3 regions of the Piezobacter thermophilus genome follow, and region 1 is predicted to be linked to each of the others. Evidence: riboswitches for the same ligand, from Rfam matches in the RefSeq annotation. Region 1 holds a riboswitch; each other region holds the start of a gene.
What was found. Region 1 has a riboswitch for cobalamin ahead of ACZ5CM_RS05000 (TonB-dependent receptor plug domain-containing protein). Riboswitches for the same ligand answer to the same signal wherever they lie in the genome.
Positions count from the first base shown of each region.

Region 2: another riboswitch for cobalamin. It lies ahead of ACZ5CM_RS08660 (CbtB domain-containing protein); the one in region 1 lies ahead of ACZ5CM_RS05000 (TonB-dependent receptor plug domain-containing protein).
Region 3: another riboswitch for cobalamin. It lies ahead of ACZ5CM_RS08725 (DUF1636 family protein); the one in region 1 lies ahead of ACZ5CM_RS05000 (TonB-dependent receptor plug domain-containing protein).

Region 1 covers NZ_AP042380.1:1,051,267-1,061,717, forward strand. The annotation lists gene ACZ5CM_RS04990 (FecCD family ABC transporter permease) at 1-484, opposite strand, end outside; gene ACZ5CM_RS04995 (ABC transporter substrate-binding protein) at 481-1,299, opposite strand; gene ACZ5CM_RS05000 (TonB-dependent receptor plug domain-containing protein) at 1,343-3,196, opposite strand; cobalamin riboswitch at 3,329-3,558, opposite strand; gene ACZ5CM_RS05005 (DUF2312 domain-containing protein) at 3,688-3,945, shown strand; gene modC (molybdenum ABC transporter ATP-binding protein) at 4,036-5,124, opposite strand; gene modB (molybdate ABC transporter permease subunit) at 5,121-5,819, opposite strand; gene modA (molybdate ABC transporter substrate-binding protein) at 5,816-6,610, opposite strand; gene ACZ5CM_RS05025 (hypothetical protein) at 6,703-7,578, opposite strand; tRNA gene ACZ5CM_RS05030 (tRNA-Thr) at 7,752-7,827, shown strand; gene ACZ5CM_RS05035 (IS110 family RNA-guided transposase) at 8,256-9,284, shown strand; partial or broken gene ACZ5CM_RS05040 (transposase) at 9,622-10,451, shown strand, end outside.
Region 2 covers NZ_AP042380.1:1,773,541-1,783,991, forward strand. The annotation lists gene ACZ5CM_RS08635 (ABC transporter permease subunit) at 1-1,447, shown strand, start outside; gene ACZ5CM_RS08640 (DeoR/GlpR family DNA-binding transcription regulator) at 1,476-2,234, shown strand; gene ACZ5CM_RS08645 (AMP-binding protein) at 2,135-3,055, shown strand; gene ACZ5CM_RS08650 (hypothetical protein) at 3,067-3,360, shown strand; gene ACZ5CM_RS08655 (CbtA family protein) at 3,910-4,605, opposite strand; gene ACZ5CM_RS08660 (CbtB domain-containing protein) at 4,610-4,780, opposite strand; cobalamin riboswitch at 4,819-5,032, opposite strand; gene cobF (precorrin-6A synthase (deacetylating)) at 5,117-5,884, opposite strand; gene ACZ5CM_RS08670 (cobyrinate a,c-diamide synthase) at 5,881-7,212, opposite strand; gene cobM (precorrin-4 C(11)-methyltransferase) at 7,205-7,999, opposite strand; gene ACZ5CM_RS08680 (cobalamin biosynthesis protein) at 7,996-8,370, opposite strand; gene cbiE (precorrin-6y C5,15-methyltransferase (decarboxylating) subunit CbiE) at 8,367-9,581, opposite strand; gene ACZ5CM_RS08690 (cobalt-precorrin-6A reductase) at 9,580-10,332, shown strand; gene cobJ (precorrin-3B C(17)-methyltransferase) at 10,305-10,451, opposite strand, start outside.
Region 3 covers NZ_AP042380.1:1,786,488-1,796,938, reverse strand. The annotation lists gene ACZ5CM_RS08750 (TauD/TfdA family dioxygenase) at 1-105, shown strand, start outside; gene ACZ5CM_RS08745 (argininosuccinate synthase domain-containing protein) at 102-1,301, shown strand; gene ACZ5CM_RS08740 (EamA family transporter) at 1,327-2,202, shown strand; gene ACZ5CM_RS08735 (helix-turn-helix domain-containing protein) at 2,215-2,772, opposite strand; gene ACZ5CM_RS08730 (IS256 family transposase) at 3,102-4,307, shown strand; cobalamin riboswitch at 4,650-4,842, shown strand; gene ACZ5CM_RS08725 (DUF1636 family protein) at 4,929-5,318, shown strand; gene cobW (cobalamin biosynthesis protein CobW) at 5,315-6,370, shown strand; gene cobN (cobaltochelatase subunit CobN) at 6,384-9,755, shown strand; gene ACZ5CM_RS08710 (cobalamin biosynthesis protein CobG) at 9,752-10,451, shown strand, end outside.

The sequences.
Region 1 (10,451 bases):
TGGGAGAGAGGTTCAGCACCAGCGAGGTCAGCGCCCCGGCCAGTGCCGAAATCGCGATGCCGGCCAGGATCAGCGTGATCGACCCGCCCCGCGGTCCGGCCAGGGCGAGGATCAGCAGCACCGCCAGCACCGCCATGCCCAGCGCCGACAGCGGCAGCGCCAGGGCGAATTGCAGCGCCAGACCCGACTGGATCGCCAGCACCGCGCCCAGTGCTGCCGCGCCCGACACGCCGATCAGGCCCGGCTCGGCCAGCGGGTTGCGCAGATAGCCCTGCAGCGCCGCCCCCGACAGGCCCAGCGATGCCCCCACCATCGCCGCCAGCAGCGCCCGCGGCAGGCGGATTTCCCGCATCACGATGGACAACGGCGTGCCGTCATCGGCAACCAGCGCGGCAAGGCTGCGCAGCGCCGGCGCCTCGGCGTAGCCGGTCACCAGCGACAGGGCGAAAAGGGCCACGCACAGCGCGGCGAGGGCGAGTTTCATGGCTCCGCTCCCCTCTGCGCCCCGCGCTCCGTTCCCGGCCCCGCCGCCAGCTGCTGCAGCGACCGGATGGCCTCCAGCACCCGCGGCGTGCCGCAGATCCAGTCGCGATCAGTGAGGGAGCCGATCACCCGGCTGCGCTCCAGCGCCCGCAGGGCAGGGTGGGAAAGCGGCTCTTCCGCCCGGGCCTGGCCGGGATAGTCGCGCCCCTTCACGATCACCTCGGGGGCCAGCAGGATCAGCCGCTCCAGCGGCAGCGTTCCGCCCCAGTCCAGCCCGGCCTCGTCGGCGATGTTGTCGAAGCCGGCGGCCTTGAGGATGTCGCCGGCCAGCGACCTGTCGCCCAGGGTGAAGCTGTTGACGTAGTAGAGCGCCGCGCGCGGCCGCCGCTTCGGTGCCTGCCGCAGCGCCACCAGATCGGCATTGAAGCGCGCGATCATGCGCGCGGCCGCCTCCTCGCGCCCCAGCACCCGGCCCATGCGGGCGATGCGCCGGGGGATGTCGGCCAGCGATTGCGCCGGGGCGAAGCGTTCCACCCGGATGCCGAGGCGGCGCAGCATCTGCACGGTGGCATCCGAGCTGTAGGTGCCGGCCAGCACCAGGTCGGGGGCGAGCAGATAGACCTCCTCGGCCCCTGATCCGTTCGCGGGCAGTTTCCGCGCGGCCTCGAACATGGCCGAGCTGTCGGGGTCGTGGGCCAGCCGCGACACCGAAACCAGTTGCCCCGGCGCCGCCAGCATCAGCGCCAGCTGGTCGGTGCACAGGTTGATCGACACCACCCGGCGGGGGGGCGGCGGCTCCTGCGCCCCGGCCGGCACCGCCGCGCCCGCAAGGGCGAACGCGGCGGCAAGGGATATGATCCTAGAAGGCCGCACGCAGCCCCGCGAAGATCGCCCGCCCCGAGGCATTATACCCGGCCGAGGTCTGGTAGGTTTCGTCGGTCAGGTTCTCGACCCGCAGCCAGGCGGCCGCGCTGTCGGTCAGCTGGTAGGACAGGCCGGCATTGACAACCGTGTAGTTCGGCATGGCGGTGCCGAACTCGTCGGGGCGGTCGGCCACGTGCTGCACCGAGAGGTTGGCCCGCCACCTGTCGGACAGATCGGCGTCCAGCCCGACCACCAGGTCATGCCCCGGCACCCGCAGCAGCCGCGCGCCGGTGGCGTCGGAAGTCTCGGTATAGGTGTAATTGCCGAACAGCCTGACCCGGTCGCTGATCGCCCACTCCCCGGCAAGCTCGACCCCCTTGGTGGTCGAGGTCCCGGCGACCTGCCGATACTGCCCAGAGAAGGGCACGAATGACAGGACGACGAACTGGATCAGGTTGTCGATCCGGTTGTAGAAGGCGGTGCCGCGCAGATAGCTGCCGGGGCCGAACTGATGGGTCACGCCCAGCTCGAAGCTGGTGCTTTCCTCGGGGCGCAGCGAGGGGTTGCCGTAAAGCGTGCTGTTGAGCTCGTAAAGCGACGGCGCCCGGAACCCGGTCGCCGCGACGGCATTGAGCGTCGTGGCATTGCTCAGCTGCCATGCGGCGGCCAGCCTGCCCGACAGGTTCCCACCGAAGGACTGGTAGTTGTCATAGCGCAGCGATGCGGCCAGATCGACATCTTCACGCGGGGCGTAGAGGACTTCTCCGAACAGGCCGGAATTGTCTTCCGAACCGCGGTCGAAGCCGGTGTTGAAGCTTTCCCGCTGCCAGTCGGCGCCGAAGGTATAGCGCAGCGCGTCGGACTGGCGATAGACACCGGTATAGTCGAGCTTCTGACGCTTGCCGAAGAAGGGCGAGGAAAAGCCATTGGAATTGAAGACCCGGTCGTTCTGGTAATAGGTGTAGGACAGCGTGCTTTGCACGCCACCGGTCTGCATCTCGGCAAAACCGCGGGCGGCGCGGGTCCGGGTGCTGAATGTCTCGTCATAGGGCGGCGCGCCGTCGCCGATCCATTCGTCATAATCCCCGTTGCCGTTGAGCGCATAGGCCGAGAAACCGAGATTCAGGACATCGCTTGCCTGGACATCGCCGCTCAGGTTCAGCTGCGTGCCCCGGTAGCCGTCGGGTTCGGTGTTGGCAGCCCCGGCCTTGGCCGAGAAGCCGCGGGTGTTCACATGGTTCAGGCTGATGCTCAGCCCGCCACGCTGGCCCCGGTGCACGATGTTTGCTCCGGTGCGGAAGGTGTCGTAGCTGCCGCCTTCGGCGGTCAGCGTGGTCCGGGTGCCCGGCGTATCCCGGCGCGGGGCGGTGGTGATGTTGACCACGCCGCCGATCGCCCGCGATCCGTACAGCGACGAACTGGTGCCCTTGAGGATCTCGATCCGGCTCACGGCCGTCGTTGTCAGCCCGGCCCAGTTGAACTGGGTCTGGGGCTGGCTGGGATCGGTCACGTCGATGCCGTCCACGAGGACCTTGATGTATTTTCCGTCCAGCCCCCGGATGCGCAGCTGCGTGCTGGCGCCAAGCGCGCCATTGGCGCTGACCGACAGGCCGGGCAGGCGCGACAGGTAATCCGCCACCGTGGTTTCGGGGGCCTGTCCCAGATCTTCCCCGGTCACGACCTCGATCGTGGCGCCGGTGCGTTTCAGTTCAGTTTCCTGTCCCGACCTGTTGGCGAAAACGGCAATCTCGCCCAGGTCGAATGCTTCCTGCGCCGCTGCGCCACGCAAGCCCGCGCCCAGCGCAGAGCCCACGGCAAGTGCAGAGACGGTGGCAACGAGTTTTTTCATGGTCCCGATTCCTTCCAGACCTTCTGTTACGGTTTTGCCGCGGAAGGCACGGGAAGCGCCGTCCACGAACGGGTGAGTAAGGGTGTCACCACTACGGAACAGACGCCGCCCTGCCGGCGCCCCCCGCGCCGGTGGAAGGTGATCGCTCTGGCAGGTCTCCTGACTCGCGGGTCACAGCGCCTCGTCCGGACCTTCCCGATCCCGCCGGGGGATCAGTGGCATCAACCGGTGGCGCTCTCCGCCTACAGTTGCGGGGGCAGTCGCGGCATTGGCCGTTGGCGGGAGGTTCCTCACCCCCGGGCCGCACCGCGTTCCCTTTTGCCGGCGACTCGCGCCGCCGAACCAGAGCAAGCCGCTCATAGGGCCAGACGGCGCGCCGATCAAGAACCGATTGCGACCGGCGATGACGCAATCGCGCCTTGCGGCCCGGTTTGCGCGCCTGTATCCCGCAGTCCCACCCAACCCAGACAGCAACCGGACGGAGCCCGTTCATGGACGATCATTCCCCCGACGCCACCTATCGCGTGACCGCGGACGAACTGCGCAGCTTCATCGAGCGCATCGAACGACTGGAGGCCGAAAAGAAGGACATCGCCGATCAGCAGAAAGAGGTGATGGCCGAGGCCAAGGCCCGCGGCTACGACACGAAGGTGATGCGCAAGCTGATCGCGCTGCGCAAGCGCGACAAGGACGAAATCGCCGAGGAGGAGGCGGTCCTGGAACTCTACAAGCAGGCGCTGGGCATGTGACCACGCCTCTTCCCCTTCCTCTTGCTCCAAATACTTCGGGGTGAATGCGCGCCGCAGGCGCGCAGAGGGGCAGAGCCCCTGACTGCCCCCTCAGCCGCTGCCGATATCGGTGCGGGCCACCGAAACCGACTTGGCCACCGCAAACACCCTCATCCCCGGCGCAAGTCCCAGCGCCTCGGCCGACCGGCGGGTGATCCGCGCCAGCAGCCGGTCGCTGCCGCAACGCAGCTGGACCATGACGCCGGGCCCGCCGCCCGAGCGCAGCGCCAGCACCTCGCAGGGCAGGACATTGAGCGCCGAAAGCCCGTGCGGCGCCTCCAGCGCCACGATCACGTCATGGGCAAGAATGCGCACCCGCAGCCGCGCCCCCTCCGGCGCATCCGTCTCAGGCAGGAACAGCCGCCCGCCCGAGACCGCGAGTTCCGTCAGCCCGTCCGGGTGATGCCGGATCACGGTCGCGCCCAGCACCGCGCCGGCCTCGCGCAGGCCGATCTGGCGCACTGTGGCCGGATCGGACAGAACCCGCTCGGCCGTGCCCGCCCGTGCCACCCGCCCCGATTCCAGCACCACCACGAAGGTGGCCAGCCGCGCCACCTCGGCCACCGAATGGCTGACATAGAGAACCGGGATCTCGGTCCGGTCCCGCAGCCGCTCCAGGTAGGGCAGGATTTCCTCCTTGCGCGCGGTATCCAGCGCCGCCAGCGGCTCGTCCATCAACAGCATCCGCGGACGCGACAGCAGCGCCCTGCCGATCGCCACCCGCTGTTTTTCTCCACCCGAAAGCGATCCGGGTCGGCGTTCAAGCAGCGCGTCGATGCCCAGCAGCGCGCAGACCTCCTCCAGCGACGGGCCCTGCGCCCCGCGCGGGGCGAAGCGCGCCCCATAGATCAGGTTCTGGCGCACCGAAAGATGCGGAAACAGCCGCCCGTCCTGAAACACATAGCCCAGCCGCCGCCGGTGCACCGGCAGGTTCACTCGCGTGCGCGAATCGAACAGCACCTCGCCGGCCAGCTCGATCCGGCCGCGTGCCGGCCGCAGCAGGCCGGAAACCGCATTGACCACCGTGGTCTTGCCCGCCCCCGAGCGGCCGAACAGGGCGGTGATGCCCGAAGGCGCCTCGAAGGAGACATCCAGCCGGAACCCGGCGAAGGGATGCGTGATCTCCACCCGCAGGCTCATGCTCCGGCCACCCTGCGCGCGGCGCGGCGGGCCAGGATTTCGGATACCAGAAGCGCCGCCACCGCCAGCGCCACCGAAATCGCCACCAGGTGCAGCGCCCGCGTCTCGCCGCCCGGCACCTGCAGGAAGGTGTAGATCGCCAGCGGCAGGGTCCGGGTTTCGCCGGGGATGTTGGAGACGAAGGTGATGGTGGCCCCGAACTCGCCCACCGCGCGGGCAAAGGCCAGAACCGCCCCGGCGATGATGCCGGGCAGCACCAGCGGCAGGGTGACGGTCACGAAGACCCAGACCCTTGATGCGCCCAGCGTCGCCGCCGCCTGCTCCAGCCTGGGATCGACCGCCTCGATCGCCAGACGCATTGCCCGCACCATCAGCGGAAAGGCCATGATCGCCGCCGCCAGCACCGCGCCGGTCCAGCGAAAGGCGATGGTGACGCCGAACAGATCGTAAAGCCACGCCCCCACCGGTCCCTTGCGCCCAAAGGTCAGCAGCAGCAGGTAGCCGGTCACCACCGGCGGCAGGATCAACGGCAAGTGCACCAGCGCGTTCACCAACTGCTTGCCGCGAAACTCCCACCGCGCCAGCGCGAAGGCGGTGAACAGCCCCGGAGGCAGGCTGGCCAGCACCGCCCAGATCGAGACGCGCAGCGAAAGGCCGATCGCCTCCCACTCGTCGGGGCCGAGCCAGTTGCTCAAGACGGATCCTCCACCAGCCCGAAGCCCGTGGCGCGGAAGATGTCCGCCGCCCGCGGACCCTTCAGGAAGTCGAGGAAGGCGCGCGCCTGCGCGCCGTCGCCATCGGCCAGCACCGCCACCGGGTAGCGGATCGGCGGGTGGCTGTCTTCGGGAAAGACGCCCAGCACCCGCACATCGGGCGAGGCCGCCGCATCGGTGGCATAGACGATGCCGAGGGGTGCGGCACCGCTGGCCACCAGCCGCAGCGCCCCGGTCACGCTGCCGGCCTGCGCCAGCCGGTCAGCCAGCACGTCCCATAGTCCCAGGGATTGCAGCGCGGCCCTTGCATAGATCCCCGCCGGCACCGCATCCACCAGTGCCACTGCCAGCCGCCCGCCCTCCATCCGCGCCAACAAATCCACCCCGGACTCCAGCGTCAGTGCGCCACCTTCTTCGCCGGTGCCGGCAATCAGCACCAGCCGGTTGGTCAGCAGGTCGCTGCGCGTGCCTTCCGCCAGCAGCCCGTCGGCGGCGACCGCATCCATCCACGCGGCATTGGCGGACAGGAACAGGTTCGCCGGGGCCCCATGCTGCAGCTGGCGGGCCAGCGCCGAACTGCCGCCATAGACCAGCCGGACCCGGTTGCCGCTTTCGTCGGAGAAGGCGGCGGCGATCTCGTCCAGGGCGGTCTTGAGGCTGGCCGCGGCAAAAACGGTGACCGTGCCCGCCACCGCGCTGCCGGCCGCGGCAAGGACGCCGAACGCCCAGAGCGCCAGGACAAGGATCATCTGTCGGGGCTGGGGGCGGGGCATCGGCTCTCTCGTGTCGCTCCGGATCTACCCGGATGTATCGCAGCCCTGTCCCCCGTCGCGCAAGAGCGAACAGGGCCGATGCGTGCCCCTTCTCAGGGCGTGATCAGGGTCACGTCGGGGATGCGCTGGATGCGCAGCAGGTCCTCGTCATAGCGCTCGGTCAGGTCGTCCACCAGCTCTTCGGTCCAGCCGGGCAGGTCGAGTTCCTCTTCGACCGCTTCATCGATGGCGAACTTGTCGAGGAAGGCGGCATAGACGCGGCGGCGGTGGATCTCGGTCAGCTCGGGGCGCGCGGCAAGATACGCCTTCAGCCTCTGCATTCCGTCGGGCGACATGATCTCCGCCAGCAGGTCAAGCTCGCCCTCGACCGGCGCGCCGTGGTCTAGCCCGCCCATCTCGCGCAGCAGCTGCCCCCAGATCAGCGGCGTGTCCTCGTTGCACCAGACGGTGATCGGGATTTCGGGCAGGGCGGCGCGGATGCGGGTCAGCAGGTCGGACCAGCGCAGCGCGGCCGGGTCGGTCGTCGAAAGGACCTCGTGCAGGCGCTTGGCCGAGGCCTTGCGCAGCACCAGCGGCAGGAAGCTGGCCGGGTTGCGGATCGCCAGGAACAGTTCGATCCGGTCGAGGTGGAACAGCTGCCGGGTCTGGTCCAGACGCTCTTCGGCCAGGGGGTATAGCGTGTTGCCGTCGAGCGCGTAACGCTGCGACCCGAAGAAGTTCTCGTTGGACAGGACCAGGCGGTCGGCGGTTTCCTCGTCGAGGATGGCGTCGATCAGAACCTCCCGGGCATCCTCGGCCGGCGGGGCGTTCAGCATCGCCTTGTAGGCTTCCTTCAGCAGCGTCCGATACTTGCCCGGCCCGGGCACGGCGGTGCCGTGCCGGGCCAGCTGCGCCTTGTTGCGCAGAAGGCATTTCAGCAGGCGGTCTTCGTCTGTGCAATGGGCGCCGGCGTGAAAGATGACCTGCATGTTTCCAAGCGTGCTCCGTGCCGGATCGGCGTTCCGACTGAGTTATCCTTTCGCCCCCGGCCCGTCAAACGTCTTTGCCGCGCCGCCCCGGCCGATACGTGGTGGCGAGGGCGGAACGGGCGGAAGATGCGGCTTGAAGCGGCAAATCCGGTCGGGTAATGGAAAGCCGTCGGGCCGGTATAGCTCAGCTGGTAGAGCACGTGATTTGTAATCTCGGGGTCGGGGGTTCAAGTCCCTCTGCCGGCACCAGATATTCCCGGCGGGACTGCGATGTTTTGACAGTTTGCGAAGGGGCGGGAAGTCACCTTCGGACATGCCTCGATAGGTTTTGCACCGCAGGATCGGGCATGCCAGCCAGGCATCGGCCTCGTAACGGGTGACGTGAAGGTTGGTTTCCGGGTATTCGGCCCGGGCCCTGAGGCCATCCTGGAGCAGCAACCGGTCACTGGATCGATCGCGTGTCGCGGCCAGATTCTGCAGGCGATCGCGCAGGTTCTGGTCGGGCTTCGCGGCGAGTGGTCGGGCGGTGCCCATGTGCAGCGTTTCCTTTCTTCGATCATTCCAACGAGTATCTAACAGGCTGCTGAAAAGATGGGGTGGATGCCGCTCTCCCCGACGGCATCGCAATGTGCCAAGCTTGTGATGTTGAGAAACACAAGGAAAAGGAGAGGGCATCCATGGAAAATGTTACCATCATTGGAATTGATCTTGCAAAGAATGTATTTCAGTTGCACGGCGGGGCGGCAGACGGGTCTGCGGTGTTCCGAAAACGGCTGTCACGGCCACAGTTCCAGCGGTTCATGGCCAGGCATCCCGCCTGCACCGTGGCGATGGAGGCCTGTCCGGGGTCGCATTACTGGGCACGGGAACTGGCTGACATGGGTCATGCCGTATGGGTGATTTCGCCTCAGTACGTGACCCCGTTCGTGAAGCGGCAAAAGAATGATGCGGCCGATGCGGAGGCCATAGTCGAGGCGGCGATGCGTCCCAACATGCGTTTTGTCGAACCTAAAAGCGCCGAACAGCAAGCTCGCGCGGTCGTGTTCCGTATCCGCCAGAAGCTGGTCGCCCAACGGATCGAGCTGATAAATGCGCTGCGCTCGCATCTCTATGAGTTCGGCTATATCGCACCGGTCGGTTTGCAGCATCTGCCCCGGTTGGCAGAGGTCATCGCGGATGAGACCAGCGACCTGCCAAAGGTCGCACGCGTCGCCTGTCAGCAGCTTCTGGATCAGATCGACAACCTGTCCGGACATCTCGAAGGCTTGAACGACCAGGTCAACGAGTTGGGCAAGCAGGGCCAGACCGCGCGACTGTTGCAGACCATGCCCGGGGTCGGTCCGGTCACGGCTCTTGCCATTGAGGCATTTGCGCCACCGATGGAGAGCTTCCGGCGCGGGCGCGACTTCGCGGCCTGGCTTGGGCTCGTCCCGCGACAAAGGTCGTCCGGTGGCAAGGCGCGGCTTGGACGAATATCAAAGGCCGGGCAGCATGACATCCGAAGGCTGCTGATCATCGGAGCCATGGCGGCAATGGTCGGGGCTTGCCGACGTGGCATCCCCGAGGACACCTGGCTGGGCAAGCTGATGCTGCGAAAACCCCGTATCCTTGTCGCCATCGCGCTTGCCAACAAGATGGCCCGGCGGATCTGGGCAATGCTGACGAAGAACGAGAGTTACCGGGATCCGGCCATGGCGGCGGCATGATCATCGATCATCCGTTGGTCTGAGGCTGGGTGTCGGGGATGTGAGGGAGGCAAGAACTGAATGGACAACTGATCGATCAGATCGGGGTTGGGAAAACCAGCGAGATGCGTAGGGCTTCGAGCCCGGTGAAAAGTGTTGGACCCGGCCTGCGGATCGCCATCCCGGCCAGCGGCAAGTGAAAGAGCCGCACATCAAAGGCCTGACACAAGCTCGCACTCGATCACACATCCAGGAGGTTCAAAATGTCCTTGCATTCAGAGCGGCATCCACACAAAGCCATCTCTTGCTGCGGCTTTGAGACCATGATTCACTCTGGTTCAGGGCAACGCAGGGGGTGATGCCGCGCGGTACGGAGGAGATGAGCGGGTCGCTGTTCAGCTATGTTGACCTGGAAGAGCGCATCCCGGCGCGGCATCCTTTGCGCAAGATCCGGCAGGTGGTGAACGATGCACTGACCAGCCTGGATGCCGAGTTCGAGGCGCTTTACACCGCTTTCGGTCGCCCCTCGATCGCGCCGGAGCGGCTGATCCGGGCCAGCCTGCACCAGATCCTGTTTTCCGTGCGCTCCGAGCGGCAGTTGATGGAGCAGATGCACTATAACCTGCTGTTTGGCTGGCTCAAAGGGCTCGGGATCGACGACCCTGTCTGGGGTGAAGGGCGCCCGGAAATCTGTCCGGTGGACAGATTTCAGCCCTGAACGGGCGGAGCCCCGGGCCGAAGGCCCACGGTGTTCAGCAAGAACCGCGACCGGCTGCTGATGACCGAGATGTCGCGCAAGGTCATGGCGGCGATCCTGGCCCACCGCGAGGTGGCACCGCTGTTGTCGGACGAGCATTTCTCGGTCGGCGGGACGCTGGTCAAGGCCTGGGCCTCGATGAAGAGCTTTCAGGCGAAAGCCGGGAGTGCACCGCCCGATGGCCCCGATGACGACGACCCGGGCGACCCGCCCACATCCGACACCCCTCCCGCAACCCGACCCGGGCCGACGGGCATGCCGAGCGGCGTGCGGCGCTGGACATGATCCACCGCCATTCCCCCGAATCGACACGGCGGCTGACCCTGGGTGCGGACAAGGGCTATGATGCCACCGGCTTCATCGCCGAACTGCGGCAGGCCTGCGTGACCCCGCATGTCGCACGGAAATCGCGGCACTCGGCCATCGACGGG
Region 2 (10,451 bases), 720 kb from region 1:
GGGGCTTTCGACCACGGCGATTGCGGTGGCGCTGGGCTTCGTCATTGCCCATGCGCTGCATCGCTGCGCCTTTCGCGGCAAGGCGCTGATCCGGGCGGCCATCGTGCTGCCTCTGCTGGCGCCGTCGCTGGTGCAGGCGCTGGGGCTGATCTTCCTGCTGGGGCGCAACGGGCTGGTCAACCGGCTGTTCGGCACCGATCTGGACATCTACGGCTTCTGGGGGCTGCTGATCGCCAATACTCTTTATGCCCTGCCGCAGGCGGTGATGATCATCGGCGCGGCGCTGGCGCTGTCGGATGCCCGCACCTACGAGGCAGCCGAGGTGCTGGGCGCCTCGCCCTGGCGGCAGTTCCGCGACATCACCCTGCCGGCGGCACGCTTCGGCATCCTCAATGCCGCCTTCGTCACCTTCATCATCACCATCACCGATTTCGGCAACGCCGCGGTGATCGGGGGGGATTACTCGGTGCTGGCCACCGAGATCTACGCGCAGGTGATCGGCCAGATGAACTTCAATTTGGGCGCGGTGGTGGGCATCATGCTGCTGCTGCCGACGGTGGTGGCCTACTATATCGAGCGCCAGGCCATGAAGCGCCGCCACGACCAGGGCGGCAGCGCCGCCGTGCCCTTCGTGCCCGCATTTGCGCCGGCGCGCGATGTTCCCATGGCGGCGCTGTCCTTCCTGATCGCGGCAGCAATCGCGCTGGTGATAGCGATCGTGGTCTATGCCAGCTTCGTGAAGCTGTGGCCCTATCGCTTCGACCTGACCTTCAAGCACTACGCGATCACCCTGGCGGGGGGGTATTCCTCGCTGTGGATGACGATCCTGATCTCGGTCATGGCCGCCACCGGCGGGACGGTGCTGGTCTTTGCGCTGGGGCTGGGGCTGCGCCGCATGCCGGCCGCCATCGCCCGGCCGGTGCAGGTCATCGCGGTGATGCCGGCGGCGGTGCCCGGCATGGTGCTGGGACTGGCCTACATCCTGACCTTCAACTCGACCGCGACGCCGCTCTATCTGCTGTATGGCACGGCGGCGCTGATCGCGGCGGTGAACTTCTACCATTACCACACCCAGGCCTTCCTGACCGTGATGACCGGCTTTCGCCAACTTCCCGCGGCGCTTGAGGAAGCCGCCGCAACGCTGGGGGCCGGGCTGGGACGGATCGCGCTCGGCGTGATCGCCCCGTTCCTGGCGCCGATGCTGGTTTCGGTGTTCTTCTTCCTGTTCATGCGTTCGATGGTGACGCTCTCGGCGGTGATCTTCCTGACCACGCCGAAACTGACGGTGGCAGCGGTTACCATCATGCGGCTGGACGATGCGGGGCTGACATCGCAGGCGGCGGCGTTCTCGACCGCGGTGATGCTGGTCGTGGCGACGGCTCTTGTTTCCATGAAGCTGCTGCTGAGGCTGACCGCCCGCAAGGGTGGCGCGCAGGGCGCCGGCTGAAGGGCGGGCAGAGGGGCGGAGCGGGGCAATGTGGGCACGCGAACGCAAACGGCGGATCATGGAGATCCTGGATTCCCGTCAGCAGGTCAGCGCCGGGGCGCTGGCCAGCCTTCTGGGCGTGTCGCGCGAGACCGTCCGCCGCGACCTGATGGATCTGGAAAACGACGGCCGGATCGCCCGCGTCCATGGCGGCGCGGTGCTGCCGCAGCCGACGGTCGAGGCCCCGTTCCGCAAGCGCATGAACACCCGCCAGCGCGAGAAACGCGAAATCGCCCGCAAGGCGGTCGGGCTGATCCGGCCCGGTCAATGCGTGATGGTGGATGCCGGATCCACCACTTCGGTCTTCGCGCAGGAGCTGATGCGGGTGCCCGATATCATGGTGGTGACCAATTCCATCGACATCGCCACCACGATCCAGAGCGCCGGCGCGGACATCGAGCTGGTGCTTCTGGGCGGCAAGCTGGTCAGCGACGTGCCCGGCACCTACGGCGCGCTGACCCTGGCCGAGATCGAACGCTTCCGCGCCGATATCGCCATCGTCGCCCCGGTGGCGCTGGACCCGGCCGAAGGGGCCTTCGATTTCGACCTGCACGAGGCCGAGGTCGCCGGCGCCATGATCGCGCAGGCGGCACAGGTGGCGATGCTGGTCGATCACGGCAAGCTGCGCGCGACCAGCCGGGTGCGCTATTGCCCGCCCGAACGGATCGACGTGCTGGTCACCGACAAGGCGGCGCCGGCCGAAACGGTAGAGGCCTTCGAAAGGGCCGGGATCCGGGTGCTGAACTGAGCCCCAACCCGCGCGATATCGACGCCTTTCTGGGCGCGATCAAGAATGCGGGCATCACCGTGTTCCCCGCCGTCAACACGCTGTTTGCCGGGCTGGCCATGCACCCGGGCACCCGGGAGGTCGATTTCTCCCGGCTCAAGATCTCGATCGGCGGCGGCGCGGCGATCATCAGGACCGTCTCGGAGAACTGGAAGAAGCTGACCGGCATGCACATCACCGAAGGCTACGGGCTGTCGGAGACCTCGCCGCTGGTGTCGATCGTGCCGATGGGAATCGAGGAATTCACCGGCTCCTGCGGGCTGCCGGTGCCCTCGACCGACGTCAAGCTGCTGGACGATGCGGGCCGCGAGGTGCCGATCGGCGAGCGCGGCGAGATCTGCGTTGCCGGCCCGCAGGTGATGAAAGGCTACTGGAACAGGCCCGAGGCCAACAGGGAGGCCTTCACCGAGGACGGCTATTTCCGCACCGGCGACATCGGCGTGTTCGACGACAGGGGCTTCCTGCGCATCGTCGATCGTAAGAAGGACATGATCATCGTCTCGGGCTTCAACGTCTTCCCGAACGAGGTCGAGGCGGTGGTCACCGCCGTCGAGGGCGTCGCCGAATGCGCCTGCATCGGCATCCCGGACGAGAAGACCGGCGAGGCGGTGGCGATCTTCGTGGTCACGAAACCGGGCGCCCGGGTCACCGAGGACGCGATCATCGCCCATTGCCGCAGGGAAATGACCGCCTACAAGACCCCGCGCAGGATCACCTTCGTGGACGAGCTGCCGAAATCCACCGTCGGCAAGATCCTGCGCCGCGAATTGCGCAAGATGTAGGGGCGGGACGAATGGCTCGGCCGGAGAGCCCCGGTTTCGGGGCGCCGGCAACCCCGGCCGGCCAGGTTTCGGAGCCGCCCCGCAGCCGCCCGGTTTCGCGGCACCGCATCACGGCCCTTGCCGGGGCGACCGGCGGTCACCGGCGGATGTGGATCCGTGTCGATGGCGACCTCGCCCGGCGCGAAGGTTCGTCTGGCAGCGCTGTTGCGCAGGGGTCGTCGGCACTGCCGCTGGTGGCGAACGCCAGCGGCTGCTCCGGTATCGTGCCCTCTGGCGCCGGGGTTGTTTCCAGCTTCGGCCATTGAAAACACGCACTTCCCGGCCCCGGTTCCAGCCGGTGCCACGGTCCAAACGCGCTCACCTTGAACACGGTCGAAGAAAAAGACATCGGCGCAGGTTGCAGTAGTGTCGCGCGTTTGGTCGAAACTCGAGGACGGCACAATTTCCGGGTGAGCTAACACCACCCAACCGGCGCCAGGAACTGCCGATGAGATCACGCCATGACAACGAATACAGCAAGATAGACACCCGCGCCGCTGGCGGGAGAGGTTGGCCATGACCAGATCCAGGATTGGCTGCGGCAGAACATCCGTGCTTTGATCGAGGCGGTTTTCGAGGAGGAACTGGAGCAGTTTCCGGGCCGCTGCCAGTACGGTCGCAACGGCGATGCAAAGATCGGCTACCGGCACGGGCGCCGCAAGCGGCAACTGGTTGGCACCTTTGGCCCGGAAACCGTGAATATTCCCAGCGTTCGCGTCAAGGATGAGGATCGCAAGACCCGCGAAGGGAAAGACAAAACGACCCCGCCGCCACGGGGCGGCGGGGCTGCTCAGAGTCTAGCGACTGCTACCAGATCAGGCTGGCTGATGCTCGGACAGCGTGCCCTCGCGCTGCCAGAAATAGCCGGCGAGAACACCCATACTCACCCAGCCCGCCATGGCCACGCCAAAGGCGCGGGCGGCAAACTGTCCAGCAATCTCGGGCGGCACCGGCCCGGCAAAGCTGTCCGGTTCGGGCGCGCCGATCAGATGCGGTGCCAGCAGCAGAAGGGCGGCCGTGCCCCAGGCGGTCCAGCCGCGTCCGAAGGCGATCAGCCACAGCGCCACGGCCGCCGCGATCACGGTGGAAACCCACCAGACCTGGCGCGGCAGCACATCAGCCGCAGCCACGCCCGGCACCTCGGGCGGCAGCGACAGCCCCGGCGCGAAGATCACCGCGATGAAGCCCCCCAGCCCCCACAGGATGCCGGCGCGTCCCCGCACCGGGTGGCCCTGCGCCTCGGCCAGCGACATCACCGCCACCATGACCAGCGCAAAGCCGGTATAGGTGAACAGGGTGAACAGGATGCTCAGCCCGTCGCGCATGGGGTCAAGGCCCGGCAGCGGCTGCTGCGCGCTGACCGGCGCGGCCCCGAAATGGACCAGCGCCCCCGATTCGTAGAGCTCCGCGTGCAGCAGTACCGGCTGCACGAACACCAGCTGCAACAGGGCGGCAATCAGCCCTGCTCCGGCCCCAGCGAACAGCGCGCTGGTAATGATGCGGGAGAACATGGGTCTAGTGGCAGGGGAAGCCGGTGGCGTGCCGCACGTCATGGGCGGCGTCATGCAGAACCGTCGACTGCGCCATCCCCGCCAGCACGATCAGCACCAAGCCGATGGCCCCGGCCAGCAGCGCCGGCGCGATGCGGCTTCCGGCGGCGGTTGTGTCAAGCGTTCCTGTCGTCATCTTTCAGATCCTCCTTGCCGTCGCACCCGACGGCCGGTTGCGGTTTCGTCTGCCTGGCAGGTCTCCTGGCTTGCGGGTCATGGCTGGGGCCCGCCTTCCCCCCGGCACAGTGCCCGGAGTGGCTCAGATGGGCCTTCGCTCACCGCTTACAGTCGCGGGGGCGGCTCCGGCCTTGGTCGCGGATGACAACCTCACCGGTATTCCCTCTTGCCGCCGGCTGGCGCCGACGGAACCAAGCCCCGCCAGATAATTGCGAAAGCGGCGCTTTTGCAACGGAAAATCGCATGGCATCGGAAAAATGCCACATGCCGATACCACGTCAGCTCATAACCGGCCTTAACGCTCCTCACCGGTCCCGGCCCGCCGCATCAAGTAGATGTCCATGATCCAGCCATGTTCGGTCCGGGCCCGGGCGCGGGTTTCGGCGATTTTCCCGCCCACCTCGGCCAGCGGGCCGCGGATCAGGATTTCCTCCTCCATGCCGAGAAAGGCGCCCCACCAGATCTCGACCCCCGCCGGGTCGATGGTCTGAAAGGAACAGGCCCCATCCAGCATCACCGCCACCGTGTCGAACCCTTCGGGCCAGCCCTGCTGGCGAAGCCGTCGCCCGGTGGTCACCGAAAAGGGCGCGCCGATCTCGTTGAGCGGAATCGCATGGGCGGCGGTCAGCGCCTGCAGGGCAGTAATGCCGGGGATCACCCGCAGCCGCGGGGGCGGATCCAGCCGCCCGGCAATGCGCAGGGAACTGTCATAAAGCGACGGATCTCCCCAGATCAGCAACGCCACGCGGGCCGGGGCGGGCCGGACCGAGGCAATCGCCGCCTGCCAGCGCCCGGCGATGGCGTCGTGCCACTCCTCGACCCCACGCAAATAGCCGTCGTCGGCGCGCCGCGCCGGCATGCCGAAATGGACCAGCCGCGGCGGATGGGTGCAGATTCGGGTCACGATCCGCTTGCGCAGATCGGCCAGATCGGCCTTGTCCGCGCCCTTGCGGGGGATCAGGATCAGATCGGCCTCGCGCATGGCCCGCGCCGCTTCGGCCGTCACATGGTCGGGGTTGCCGGTGCCGATTCCAATCAGGGTCAGATCATATGCCGTGCTCATGGGGCCTCCTCGGCGATCAGATGGAAGAAGGTGCCACTTACCCGGCCGCGCACCGAGCCGGTCTCGAGCACATCGGCCCCTTCGGCATCCGTTACCCACGCCAGCGGCGCGTCGGGCTGTTCGAGGATGCTGCTGTAGTGGAACTCGTGTCCGCGCAGCACCCGCCCCGGGGCAAAGCCGGGCATCGCTGCGCGCAGCTCGGCCCGGCGATAGCCCAGGTGAAGCCGGCGCTTCTGATAGGAGGCAACCAGCCCCAGCAGCCCGGCCATACGGTGGCGCTGCCCCGCCTTGTCGATCAGTGCCGCGCCAAGCACCATGTAACCGCCGCATTCACCGTGAACCGGGCGGGTCCGCGCATGGCGCCGCAGGCCGGCCAGAAAACGCCCGGCGGCGGCGATGCGCCCGGCATGGAGCTCGGGATAGCCCCCCGGCAGCCAGACCAGATCGGCAGCCGGGTCGGGGGCCTCGTCGGCCAGCGGCGAAAAGGGCAGGATTTCGGCCCCGCCGGCGCGCCAGCCGGCCAGAAGATGCGGATAGGTGAAGGAAAACGCCTCATCCCGGGCCAGAGCGATGCGCTGCGCGGGGGGCGCGGGTAGCGGGCCGGGGCGCGCGGGTCCCGCCCCCGAGGCCGCCTGAACGATCGCCTTCAGATCCACATGTTCGCGCAGAAAGGCGGCATAGGCGGCGATGGCGGCCTCAAGGTCGGCATGTTCCACCGCCTGGATCAGCCCCAGATGCCGTTCCGGCAGTTTCAGATCACCGCGTCGGGGCAGCACCCCCAGCACCGGGATGCCGGCCTGTTCCATTCCCAGCCGAACCAGTCGCTCGTGCCGGGGGCTGGCCACACGATTGAGGATCACCCCCGCAAAGGGCAGCCCCGGCTGATAGTCGCGGAATCCCGCGGCGGTGGCTGCGGCCGATTGCGCCTGCCCGCCCACATCCAGCACCAGCACCACCGGCCAGCCGAAGCGCTGCGCCGTCTCGGCGCTAGCCCCACAACCGGCAGCCCCCGGCCGGGCCACCCCGTCGAACAGCCCCATCGAACCCTCTGCCAGCACCATATCGGCCCCCGTGGCGCGGGTGATAATGGCCGCCAGAAGCCCTTCGCCCATGGCCCAGCTGTCGAGGTTGAACGAATCCCGCCCCGCAGCGGCCAGATGGAAGGCAGGATCGATATAGTCGGGGCCGCTCTTGAAGGGCTGCACGATCAGCCCGTCCTCGGTCAGCGCCCGGGTCAGCCCCAGCATCACCGTGGTCTTTCCGGTCCCCGAGGCAGGGGCCGAGATCATCAGTCCCGGCGGCAACCGTCTCGCGTGCGGATCAGTCATCGCCTTCTCTCCAGCCGGCCCAGGGACTGTCGGCGCTCTGCGGGCGATAGCGGCGGTCGTAATCGGCAGAATAAAGGCAGCTTTCGGCAAAGCCCTCGGCCTCTAGCGCCGGGCCGACCAGAATCAGCGCGGTGCGGCTGATGCCCGAATCCACCGCCGCGCGGACGGTGGCCAGCGTGGCGCGGATGATGCGTTGATCCGGCCAGCTGGCACGCCAGACCACCGCCACCGGGCAGTCGGGGCCGTAGGCCGGGGTCAGATCCGCCACCACCCTGTCAAGATTGCCGATCGACAGGTGGATGGCCAGCGTCGCCCCGGTGGCGGCAAAGGCAGTCAGCGTCTCGCCCGGCGGCATGGACGAGGCCCGTCCGGGCGTGCGCGTCAGAACCACTGACTGGGCGACCCCCGGCAGGGTCAGCTCGGCCCCCAGCGCTGCTGCTGCGGCGGCAAAGGCCGGAACGCCGGGGGTGACGGTAACCGGGATCCCCAGCGCCCGCAGGCGGCGTATCTGCTCTCCCATGGCCGACCAGATCGACAGATCTCCCGAATGCAGGCGCGCAACATCCTGCCCCCGCTCTTGGGCGGCTGCGATCTCGGCAATGATCGCATCCAGATCCATTGGGGCGGTATTGACGATGCGTGCGCCCTCGGGGCAGTGGGCCAGCACCGCCTTCGGCACCAGAGACCCAGCGTAGAGGCACACCGGGCACGAGGCAATGAGGTCGCGCCCGCGCAGGGTCAGAAGGTCGGCGGCGCCGGGACCTGCACCGATGAAATGAACGGTCATGGGGTCTCTCCTGCAATGGCGACCGCGCAGCTGGCGCGGCGATCGGCGGAAATCCGGCGTGGCCACAACAGCCGCGCGCCCGGCCCGGCGGCGGCCAGCGCCGCGGCCTCGGCCGCGCTGCCGGTGCCGTAACGGGCAAGGATGCGGGGCGATTGCGTGGGCGTCGAAGGGGCGGCCGCGAGTTCAGCCCTCGTGACGGCGCGCACCGGCACCCCCAGCCTTGCGGCAAGGGCATTCAGGGCGGGGGCCGCGGCCTTGTCGGCAGGCGCCGCGATCAGCTCCGGAGCCAGGCCCCAGGCGGCCCGCTCCAGCGCCTCGGCGAGGCTGGCCTCGGTCGCCGAAGCACGCAGGCCGAATCCCGCGACGATCATCGTGAGACGCTCCATTGCAGGATCGGCCAGTCGCCCTTCCAGCCCCGGCGCGGCCCCAGCGGCGCAGCGCGGCAGAGCGCGATGCGCAGCAGCTCGCCCCCCTTATCGGCGTGCCAGCGGACCAGCAGTGACTCGCTTTCCAGCGTGACCGCATTGGCGACCAGCCGCGTGCCCTCGGGCAGCACCGTCCACAGATGTGCCAGCAGGGCCTCGGACAAGCCGCCCCCGATGAATACCGCGTCGGGCAAAGCCAGCCCGGCAAGCGCCTTCGGCGCGGCGCCGGTGACGACATCCAGCCGACCATCAAGCCCCAGCGTCTCGGCATTGCGGCGGATGCGCGCGGCCCGGTCGGTGCGCGCTTCGATCGTGACCGCCCGCATCCGCGGATGCGCCAGCAGCCATTCCAGTGCGATTGCTCCAGAGCCGCCGCCGATATCCCACAGCATGTCGCCCGGGCGCGGCGCCAGCGCCGAGAGCGTCAGCGCCCGCACCGGGCGGCGGGTGATCTGCCCGTCATTCTCGAACAGCCTGTCCGGCCGCCCCCCCGCCAGCGGGATCACGGCACCGCCGCCCGCACCCTCGCCCGCGCAGTCGAGGGCGACGCAGACCGGATGCCCCACGTCGGTGCAGTTGAATGCGGCCGCCGTGGTGCGGCGGATGCGCTCGCGCGGGCCGCCCAGCGCCTCCATCACATGCAGGGTGGTTTTGCCGAAACCCTGCGCCACCAGCCAGCGCGCCAGATCCGCCACCGCATCGCCGTCGCGCAGGGTGACGATGGCGCGCAGCCCCGGCGCCAGATACGGGCGCAGCCGTGACAGGGACGAGGCATGCAGGCCCATCGTCTCGATCTGCTCAAGCGGCCAGCCCAGCCGCGCGGCGGCCAGCGAAAAGCACGAAACCCCCGGCAGGGCGCGCCATTCATGGGGGGCGAAATGGCGCGCGATCACCGAACCCGCTCCGAACCAGAACGGATCACCCGACGCCAGCACCGCCACCCGCCGCCCGCGCAGTCCTTCGAGAATTGCCACCCCCCCGGCAAAGGGGATGGGCCATTCCACCTGCTCGGCCGCAAGCTCGGGCAACAGCGACAGATGCCGCGGCGGACCCATCACGATTTCGGCCGCTTCCAGCGCAGCCCGGCTTGCAGGCGGCAGGCCGTCCGGTCCATCTTCGCCTAGGCCCACGATGGTTAGCCACGGAGTATCACCCATGCGTCCCAATCTCCTGATCCTCGGCGGCACCACCGAGGCCAACGCCCTGGCCCGCGCCCTGGCCGAGCGGGGTATCGCCGCCACCTATTCCTATGCCGGCCGGGTCGAAACCCCCCGCCCGCAGCCGCTGCCCGTGCGCATCGGCGGCTTCGGAGGCGTGGCCGGGCTGGTGCGCTACCTGCGCGATGCCGCCGTGACCCATGTCATCGACGCAACCCATCCCTTTGCCACTCAGATGAGCCGCAACGCGGTTGCCGCCTGCGCCGAAGCCGACCTGCCCCTGGCCGCACTGACCCGCCCCCCTTGGCGGCCGCAGCCCGGCGACGACTGGCGTGTGGTGCCCGACATCCCCGCCGCAGTGGCCGCCCTGGCCGGGCCGGCGCGGCGGGTGTTCCTGGCACTGGGGCGTCAGCATCTGGCCGCCTTCGCCGCTCAGCCGCAGCATTTCTACCTGTGCCGGCTGGTGGAGGCGCCCGACACCATGCCCCTGTCCCGAGCCGAAGTGGTGGTGGCGCGCGGGCCGTTCACCATTGCGGGCGACCTTGCGCTGATGCAGGACCACGACATTCAGATGCTGGTGGCCCGCAACGCCGGCGGCTCGGGCGCCGGGGCCAAGATCGACGCCGCCCGCGCGCTCGGCCTGCCGGTGGTGATGATCCAGCGCCCGGCGCTGCCCGCCCGGCGCGAGTTTCACGAGGTGGCGCGGGTTCTCGACTGGCTGGATCATTCCGGCACCGATCTTGGGGTATAGAGTATCGGCCCTTCAGGTCGGGCGATGATGCGGGTTTGCGAGGAACCCAAGATGACCACGGTGCGCATGTCCGCCATCTCGGGACGGGCCTCGGCCAAGGCAACCAGGGTCAGCTGCTC
Region 3 (10,451 bases), 740 kb from region 1:
CTTCAGCGCATCTTCATCTCTCGGGATTTCGCCCGCATGCAAGACATATTGGTGCCTGGTACACGTATGATCGATCCTGAAAAATCCCGGGAACTCGTCGCATGAAAGTCATAACTCGCATCGATGGGCTTCATTCCCAGATGGAAGATGGCGCATGCGTCCTCCTTCTGTTCTCCGGAGGGCTGGACAGCTGCCATACGCTTTCGCAATTGACAGCAGCCGGTTTGCGGGTGGTGGCCCTTTACGTTGACTTGGGAGAACCGCTACCCGCCACATGCAAGGTCGCGCGATCCATTGCCGAGGAAATCGTAGTGATCGAAGCAGAGCGTATCTTCTGCGATGAGTATTTAGCTGACGGGATCATCTGTAACGCCACATATTTTGGGGGAATGCCCCTTTCTTCGACCTATTCTCGCCCGTTGATCGCTCGGCTGGCAGTCGATCAGGCTCGTTCCAAGGGCATCCGAGTCATTGCATCCAATGTAACGGCATTCCAGAACACGTTCTTCCGATTCGCAAAGTCGATTGAGGTTCTCGCACCGGAACTGTCCTTCTTTTGCCCATCGATAGGAGGTTATCTCGATCGTGCTCAAAAAATTGCCGGGCTTGATCCCCGTTTTATCGAGTTTTTCAAAGACAAGCCGCGCGGGATTTATTCCGTAGATGAAAATCTATGGTGTCGCGTAGTCGAAAATGGTGATATCGAACATCCGGAACGATCGCTGCCGATATCGGGCATTTGCGGAGCGTCCTGGAAGGGCACCCCCGAACAGATCGCGATAACCTTCAAGGCAGGTTTCCCCACTGCACTGAATGACGTTGAAATGGAACTCGGCGAGATCTGCCGGGAGCTGAACGGGCGTTTCACGGGGCATCCTCACGGTTTCTCATATGGTCTGGAAGGAAATGTATTCGGGGTGAAAAATCCCGAACCACGCATGAGCATGGCAGGAAAACTTATCCATGAAGGCTCTGGATACATCGCCCAAGCGGTTCTTTCGGCAGCGGAACTTCAACTGCGTGAAGAACTTTCGCGGCGCTTCGCCATTTCCGTGATCGAAGGGGGCTGGTTCACTTCCTATACTGATGCTTTGCGAAGCGCGTTGCACCGTCTGGCGAAGCCGATATCGGGTCGTGTCAGTTGGCAGGTCACCGACCGGTCCTGCTTTGTAAATACGATTGCTCCCGACAAATCGAGTAAGATTGGCGCTCATCTCGAGAGTTTTACCTGTTCGGTGGAAAACTATGATCTGTCGAAAAAGATCTCTTTTGACCTGCTGAAGGAGCACACCCATGCATGAAGAGCCCACGACCGGAGGTGTGGGCATGCTGTGGCTTGTTCTACCTGTCATTCTTATCTGGGGCGGCAACTTTGCGGTCATGCGGGTCGGCGTTCATGAAATCGGTCCCTTCACTCTGGCAGCGATGCGGTTCTTCATTGCTGCCGCCCCGTTGCTCCTGTTCGTTCCGCGCCCTGGGGTTCCTTTCGGTTTCATTGCTTCATACGCCGCCACCTTCGGCCTCGGTCAGTTCGGTCTTCTGTTTTGGGCCATATATCTGGGCCTGCCCTCCGGCATGGCGTCTCTTCTCGTGCAGCTTCAGGTCGTTTTCACTCCGATTCTCGCTCTCTTCTTCCTCAAGCAGCGCATTCCGGCCGCGACGACAGGTGCCATTGTTATCAGCCTTCTCGGACTTGGGATCGTTTTGTCCGGGACAGTGGAACGGGCGGGATTGCTGCCCATGGCTCTCGGGGTGGGCGCCGCGCTGTCCTGGGGAGCATCAAACGTCGTAATTTCCTGGGGGGCGGCAAGAGGGTTGCGATACAACCCCGTTTCGCTGGTCGCGTGGGCCAGCATGCTGTTGCCTTTGCCATTTCTTGCCCTTGCCGGCATTTCCGGCGAGTTCGAGGGCCTGACTGTTGCCCGTATCATTCAGGCGCTACCCCCGGCAATCTATCTGGGATTGATCGCCACGGTAATCGCCTACTATTTCTGGGTGAAGGCTCTGGCAACCTACAAGGCCGCCAACGTCGCTCCGTTTACGTTACTGATTCCGATCATCGGACTTATTCTTGGCAACCTGTTGTTCGCAGAGGCGCTCGACGGTCTTCGCCTCATTGGCAGCGTCGTCATCATTACCGGAATTCTGATCCATATGGTGGGTATCAGGATCGAGGAAGCCCGATCGCGCAAGCATTCCTGATCAGGGTGCCATTCAATTCGTCAACCTCATGTAAGCAGCGGGCGTCATACCAGTTGCCTTCTTGAAGGATCTGGTAAAGTGGCTCTGGTCGGAAAATCCGCAATGGGCGGAAATATCTGCGATTGGCATTTTCCGTGCCAGCATATCACGGGCGCGTGCAATTCGACGGGAAAAAACCCAACGAGCCGGGCTTACGGAAAAGGAGGCGCGAAACATTTTCTGGAAATGGAATTCACTCAGATTTACCTGACGGGAAAGGTCACGCAATGTCAGTGGTTTATCAAGATTATTTTCTATGAAATCCCTGACCGTTCTTGCAGAATGGCTGCTGAGCCCGCCTTTCAGCCGAAATTGGCCTGATGGGCGGCAGATGGCATAGATCTCTGTCAACAGGTCGGTAATTCCACTTTCGATGGCAAGGCGGTCTTCACTTTGCCAGGCCAGAAGCACCGCTCGGAACGCGTTTTTCATGGGAGCAATGTCGCCATAATCGATTTCGGGAACGTGGCAGAGCCTGGCGTCTTTCTCCGTTGTTTTGACAAAGCGACGTCGCAATTCCGCGTCATCCACATGCAGGTGCAAAAAGACAAGCGGTTTCGAATGCCCCCATCGTGAATACGCGCCTTCCGGAATTATGCAGATCTTTCCAGGGCCACCGGAACTATTGGGCGCATTTTTGCGCCTGCTACCGTGACCGCCTTTCAGATAATAACTGAAGGTATGGCCCTCGGGGCAAGTATAGTTGACATCGCGACCTGCGTTCCTCCAGATCGAGAGCGTTAGTGTCCGCGCACGTGGTGTAATTTCTGCACCTTCGACGGTGTAACCAGGGTGGCCATCGAGGTGTATGGTTGCGGTGGAGTTTCAGAGCTTCAACCACGAACCACACGGAGACCCCGATGACCAAGACGAATATGGACCTTTCCGAACTTTTGGCCAAGCAGGACGGTGGCGATTTTCTTCGCGCCGTTGCTGAGGCCGTGCTGCAGCTTCTGATGGAGGCCGATGTCGAGGGCCTGATCGGCGCCGGCAAGCATGAGCGCAACAGTGAACGCACGACGTGGCGCAACGGGTATCGAGAGCGCGCTCTCGATACCCGTTTGGGCCGGCTGAACCTCAAGGTGCCCAAGCTGCGGCAGGGCAGCTACTTCCCGGGCTTTCTGGAGCCGCGCAAGACATCCGAGAAGGCGTTGGTCGCAGTGATCCAGGAGGCATGGATCGGTGGCGTCTCGACCCGCCGCGTGGACGAACTGGCACAGGCGATGGGCCTGCACGGCATCTCCAAAAGCACGGTGTCGAAGCTGTGCAAGGACATTGACGAACGGGTCAACGAATTCCTGAACCGGCCGCTTACCGGTGAATGGCCCTATGTCTGGCTGGATGCCACCTATCTCAAGGTGCGCCAAGGCGGGCGCATTGTCTCTGTAGCGGCCATAATCGCCGTCGCCGCGAACACGGACGGACGCCGTGAAATCATTGGCCTGGGGCTGGGACCGTCGGAGGCAGAAACCTTCTGGATGGATTTTCTCCGCGGCCTCAAGGCCCGGGGGCTTGACGGGAGCAAGCTGGTCATCTCGGATGCCCACAGCGGCCTGCGCGCGGCCATCGGGCGGGTCTTCGACGCTACCTGGCAACGCTGCCGCGTCCACTGGATGCGCAACGCCCTGGCCCACGTCTCGCGCGGCCAGCACACCGTCGTCGCCGCCGCCATCCGCCAGGCCTTCGATCAACCCGACCGAAAGCAGGCCGGCGAGACATGGCGCCGCGTCGCCGACCAGCTACGCTCTCGCTGGCCCAAACTGGCCGAGCTGATGGACGAGAGCGAGCACGACGTGCTGGCCTACATGGCCTTCCCCCGCCAGCACCGCAAGAAACTGCACAGCACCAACCCGATTGAACGTTTGAACAAGGAGGTGAAGCGCAGGGCCGACGTCGTCGGGATCTTCCCCAACGAGGCCTCCATCACCCGCCTCATCGGCGCCGTCCTGTTCGAGCAGAACGACGAATGGCAGACCGCAAGCCGCTACATGCAGGTCGAGGCCTTCGCCCAGATCGACAACGAGGAGACCGACCCCATTCTCAGCATAACAACTCAGGCCGCATGATCATGACACGAGGCCACCCAAATTACACCACCTTGACGGACGTGACCGATTCTTACCGCCTTGTGCTGTTCGATGATGGCAGGCTCGAAGAGCAGGCCGTCACTCACTTCATCGACAGGCTGGATAAAGACCTCTGATCCTGCCCCCGTTTCACCAGACAGCTAAGCAGTTTCGGTTTGGGCCCTTCGGAACTCGCGTGGCGAGCGCTACTTGAGGGCCGAGTGCGGGTGGTTTTCGTTATAGTCCTCGATCCAGCCTCCGATCAACTTAAGAACGGCTTTCGCATCGGGCAGCAGTTTGAACCGGAAGTATTCGTGCTTGACAACACCCCCTCTCATCCTCCATTCGGCGGGATGCGCCGGTTCCGCATGTGCGGATGAAAAGGGAATGCTTATGCAGCCGCCCCCGCGACCGTAAGCGGAGAGGGTCCCCAAGAATGCCACTGGCCGACGGCCGGGAAGGCGGGGTGCCCACCGGATGGAAACAACCATTCGACTCCGCGAGCCGGGAGACCTGCCTGCGCCTCTGTTTCGTCAACCGGGCGGGGCGTCTCGGTTGCGGGAAGTGCGCGGCGAGGCCGAACTCCTTCCCCTTTGCCCCGCTTCGCAAAGGGAAAAGAAAGTGAACGGCACGGGCACGGCACGAGTTGTTGAAATCCTGGTCTGTACCACCTGCCGCGGGAGGCAGCCGACCGATGATGCCTCGCCGTCGCGGCCGGGGGCGCAGCTTCATGATGCACTGGTGGGGTTGGTACTGCCCGAAGGCGTCGTTGTGCGGGCGGTGGAGTGCCTGTCGAACTGCAATCGGGGCTGTTCGGTCGTGCTGCGGGGTCCGGGGCGGTGGACCTATGTCTATGGCAATTTTTCCGGCCCCGAAGACGCCGAGCTGGTCCGCGACATGGCCGGGCGCTACCGGCAGACCGCTGACGGGCTGGTTCCCTGGCGCGAACGGCCGGCGCATTTCCGCAAGAACTGCATCGCCCGAATCCCGCCACAGGAAGTCATCGCATGAAGACCATGGAAAAGTTGCCGGTCACGGTGATCACCGGCTTTCTCGGCGCTGGCAAGACGACCCTGATCCGGCATCTGATGGAGAATCCGGGCGGCCGGCGGATGGCGGTGGTGATCAATGAATTCGGCGATGTCGGCGTCGATGGCGAGATCCTGAGATCCTGCTCCATTCCCGACTGTCCCGCAGAAAACATCGTCGAGCTGGCCAATGGCTGCATCTGTTGCACCGTGGCCGACGATTTCATCCCCACGATCGAGGCGCTGATGGCGCTGGATCCGCGCCCCGATCACATCCTGATCGAGACCTCGGGGCTGGCGCTGCCCAAGCCTCTGCTGAAAGCTTTCGACTGGCCCGAGATCCGCTCGCGGATCACCGTGGACGGGGTGATCGCCTTGGCCGACGCCGAAGCCGTGGCCGCAGGCCGATTCGCTTCGGATGTTGTGGCGGTTGATGCCCAGCGGGCCGCCGACGACAGTCTCGACCACGAAACCCCGCTGTCCGAGGTGTTCGGGGATCAGATCGCCTGCGCCGACATCGTGCTGCTGACCAAGCCCGATCTTGCCGGCCCCGAGGGTGTGGCTCGCGCCCGCGCGGTCATTGCCCAGCGCGCCCCGCGGCCGCTGCCGGTGATCGAAGTGGCCGAGGGCGTGGTGGATGCGCGCGTAATTCTGGGCCTGGGCGCGGCGGCCGAGGATGACCTGGACGCCCGCCCCGGCCACCATGACGGCGCCGACGAACACGAACATGACGATTTCGACAGTGTGGTGATCGAGCTGCCGGAACAGGATGACCCGGCGGCCCTCGTGGCGCGGATCGAGCAGCTGGCCCGCGAACGCAACATCCTGCGGCTGAAAGGTTACGCCGCCGTGCGCGGGCGGCCGATGCGGCTACTGGTGCAGGCCGTGGGAGCACGGGTGCGCCACCAGTTCGATCGCCTCTGGCGGCCGGACGAGCTCAGGCAGGGCCGACTGGTGGTCATCGCCGAGCATGACGATATCGATGCCGACGCCATCCGCATGATCCTGACCGGAGATCACGCGGCTTCGGGCTGAAGGGGCGGAGCGAATGCACGTCGTCTTTCGCGAAAGCCGGGGGCTTGAGGAAACCGCCACCCCGACCGATCTGGGCCAGAGTCCGGCGGATCTGGTCGTGCTGTCCTTTTCCGACAGCGATCTTGGCGCCTTCGCGGAAGGCTGGCGGTGCGGTGGCGGGCCCGAGGGCCACCTGCCGTCGCTGCGGCTGGCCAATCTGTCCGCCCTGACCCATCCGCTCTCGGTGGATGTCTATGCCGAGCAGACCCTCTCGGGCGCGCGGGCGGTGCTGGTCCGATTGATCGGAGGGCTGCCCTACTGGTCCTACGGGATGGCGCAGTTGCAGGAACTGGCGCGCGAGCGCGATATCGTCCTGGCGGCGCTGCCGGCGGATGGACGGCCCGATCCGCGGCTGGACGAGGTATCCACCCTGCCGCAAGACATTCTGCGCCGGCTGAGCCGGCTTTGCGATACGGGCGGCGCCGCGGCTGCCCGTGCGGCGCTGGTCGAACTGTCTCGCGCCGCCGGTCTGACGACGGAGGCGGTCCCCGAGGTCGGGGTTCTGCCGCCGGTCGGCGCCTGGACGCCCGAACATGGCGTGATCTGTCCGGCCACCGTCCTTGCAGACGGCGATCACCCACGGATCCTGCTGGTGTTCTACCGTGCCCATCTGGTGGCCGCGGACATGGCGCCGGTGGCGGCGCTTTTCGACGCCTTCCGCCAGCGCGGTTTCGAGGTGGGGGCGCTGTTCGTGCCGTCTCTGAAGGCGCCCGGCGCCGGCGGCTGGCTGGCCCGGCAGCTGTGCCGGATGGCCCCTGATGCGATCGTCAACCTGACCGCCTTTTCCGGACGCGGAGAAGTGACGAAAGCCGGGCGCGGCGACGAGGCGGGCTCGCCGCTGGATGCGGCCGGGGTACCGGTGTTTCAGGTGGCGCTGGCTACCTCCTCCCGCGAGGCCTGGGCTGAGGCCGAACGTGGCCTCTCGCCCGCTGATCTGGCCATGCATGTCGTTCTGCCCGAGGTGGACGGGCGGATCTTGGCCGGGGTGGCCTCGTTCAAGGCATCCCAGCCGCGTGACGACGCATTGCAGTTCGCCCGTAACGTCCATTGCCCCGAACCGGACCGGATCGCGGCCATAGCCGCGCGGGTCGCCGGCTGGGTGCGTCTGGCACGGCGACCGGCGGAACAGAGGCGGGTGGTCCTGGTGCTGTCCACCTATCCCGGTCGCGAATGGCAGCTGGCGCATGCGGTGGGGCTGGACGCGCTGGCCTCGGTGCAGGCGATGCTGGAGGATCTGGCCGGGGCCGGATACGACACCGGCAGCGATGGGGCCGGCGGGGGTGCGCAGCCGGGCGAGGGCCGGGATGCGGATCAGGGTGCGGATATGGCGGCGGAGCTGCAGATGGCGCGTATGCACTGGCCGTTGCGGGAATATCTGGCGGCGCTTGCGACTCTGCCCGAGGCGTTGCGCGAGGCGCTGCAAGCCGCCTGGGGCCCGCCCGAGGCCGATCCGGACTGCATCGACGGGCAGTTCCATTTCCGTGCGCTGCGGCGCGGCAGGGTGGTGGTGGCGCTGCAACCCGAACGCGGTTGCCCCGAGTCGCGGGCGGACGACTATCACGATCTCTCGCGCATTCCTCGGCATGGCTATGTGGCCTTCTATCTGTGGCTGCGCCAAGGCCTTGGCGCCGATGCGCTGGTGCATGTGGGCGCCCATGGCACGCTGGAATGGCTGCCGGGCAAGTCGGTGGCGCTGTCGGCGCAATGCTGGCCCGAGGCGCTGGCGGGCAGCCTGCCGGTGATCTATCCCTTCATCGTCAACGACCCCGGCGAGGCGGCCCAGGCCAAGCGCCGGATCGGCGCGGTGACGCTGGGCCATGTGCCGCCGCCCCTGCGGCCCGGTGCCAGCCCCCCCGGCCTGACCCGGCTGGAGGCGCTTCTGGACGAGTTTTCCAATGCCGACGGGCTGGACCCGCGCCGGTGCGACCGGCTTCAGGACGATATCCGCTCCGAGGCACAGGCGCTGGGGATCGAGGACGATCTGGGCCTTGAGCGGGCCGCCAGCGCCGCCGAGGCGATCACCCGCATCGACCGCTTCGTCTGCGACGTGAAGGACAGCCAGTTCGGCGAGGGGCTTCATGTGTGGGGGCGCGGCGATGGCGGGGGCGATGACGCCTTCGCCCGCTCTGCCCGGGCCGAGCGGCGGGCGCTGCTGGCGGCGCTGGCGGGGCGGTGGATCGCGCCGGGGCCGTCGGGGTCTCCCTGGCGGGGGCGGCGCGACGTGCTGCCCACCGGGCGCAATCTGTTCACCACCGACCCGCGCGCGGTGCCCACCCGGGCCGCCCATGCCCAGGGCGTGCGGCTGGCCGACGAGCTGCTTCGCCGCCATCTTCAGGACCAGGGCGACTGGCCGCGGGCGCTGGTGGTGGATCTGTGGGGCTCGGCCACCATGCGCACCGCGGGCGAGGAATTCGCCATGGCGCTGCATCTGATCGGGGTGCGGCCGGTTTGGGATGCGGGCTCGGGGCGGGTGTCGGGAATTGAGATCCTGCCGCTGGCCGAGCTGGACCGGCCGCGCATCGACGTGACGCTGCGGATCTCGGGGCTGTTCCGAGACGTGTTCGCGCCGCTCACGGCGCTGTTCCAGCACGCGGTGCGGGTACTGGCCGAACGCGCGGAGGCGCCCGAGTGGAACCCCTATGCGGGCCGCGCGCAGCTGGCGCGGGTCTTTGGCCCGGCACCGGGCAGCTACGGGTTGGGGCTGGGTGATCCGGCCGGACCTTCGGGGGCGGATGCCCGCGCCGCCGCTGGCCGGGCCTGGCTGGCGGCAAGCGCCTGGGCCACCGAAGGCGAACGCGCCACCCCCGACCCCGAGGGCATTGCCCGGCGGGTGGCAGAAGCGGATGGCTTCGTGCATCTTCAGGATCTGCCCGAAACCGACCTGCTGCTGGCCGCCGATTACGCCGCCCATGAAGCCGGTTTTGCCGCCGCCAGGGAGCAGGCGGGGGGCGGCGCGGTGCGGCTGTGGCATCTGGACAATACCGATCCCGCCATACCCCGTGTCCGCACGCTGTCGGAGGAACTCGCCCGCGCGGTCCGGGCCCGCGCCGCCAATCCCGACTGGATCGGCGGCATGATGCGCCATGGCTTTCGTGGCGCGGCCGAGATTGCCGCCACGCTGGAGCACATGGCTGCCTTTGCGCGTCTGGCCGGGGTCGTGGGGTCGCATCTGTTCGAGCTCTATCACGACGCCACCCTGGGCGATGCGCAGGTGGATGCCTTCCTGCGCGCCGCCAACCCGCAGGCTCGGGCGGCAATGGCGGCCACCTTCCGTGCCCTGCTCGACGAAGGTCTGTGGCAGACGCGGCGCAACTCGATCCGGGCATCGCTGGAGGAAAACCCATGACCAAGCCGCAGATCAGGGGCTGGTGCCCCGGTGCGCACCGGCCGATGATGTCGGGTGATGGGTTGGTGCTGCGTGTGCGCCCGCGGCTGGCACGGCTGACGCGCGAACAGCTACTAGGACTGTGCGCTGCCGCCCGGCGCCATGGCAACGGGGTGATCGAGCTGACCAACCGCGGCAATCTGCAACTGCGCGGGGTCCGCGCCGACAGCCACCCGGCGCTGCTTGCGACGCTGTCCGCACTGGGGCTGCTGGATGACGACCCGACATTGGAGACGCGCCGGAACATCTTGGTCCAGCCATTCTACCCGGCTCCAGAGCCAAAGGCGTATCGGACCGGCGCTTTTCCCCAAGACGCAGCCGAAAACATGCCCGAAGACCCCACCGTGCGGCTGGCCGCGGCTCTTGAGGCGCGCTTGGCCGAGCTGCCCGCCCTGCCGGTCAAGTTCGGCTATGCCATCGACATTGGGGCCGGGCGCTGGCTGGGGGACTGCTCGGCCGACATCCGGCTCGAGCGGGGGGTTGATGGCGGGCTGATCCTGCGTGCCGACGGGGCCGCAACCGGCCGCCCGGTGGACGAGGCGCGGGCCGTGGATGCGCTGATCGAGATGGCCTGGTGGTTCGACCGCCACCGTGACCCCGGCATGCGGCGCATGGCGCAGCTTGTGGCCGCGGGCGACCTGCCCCCGGCGTGGCAGG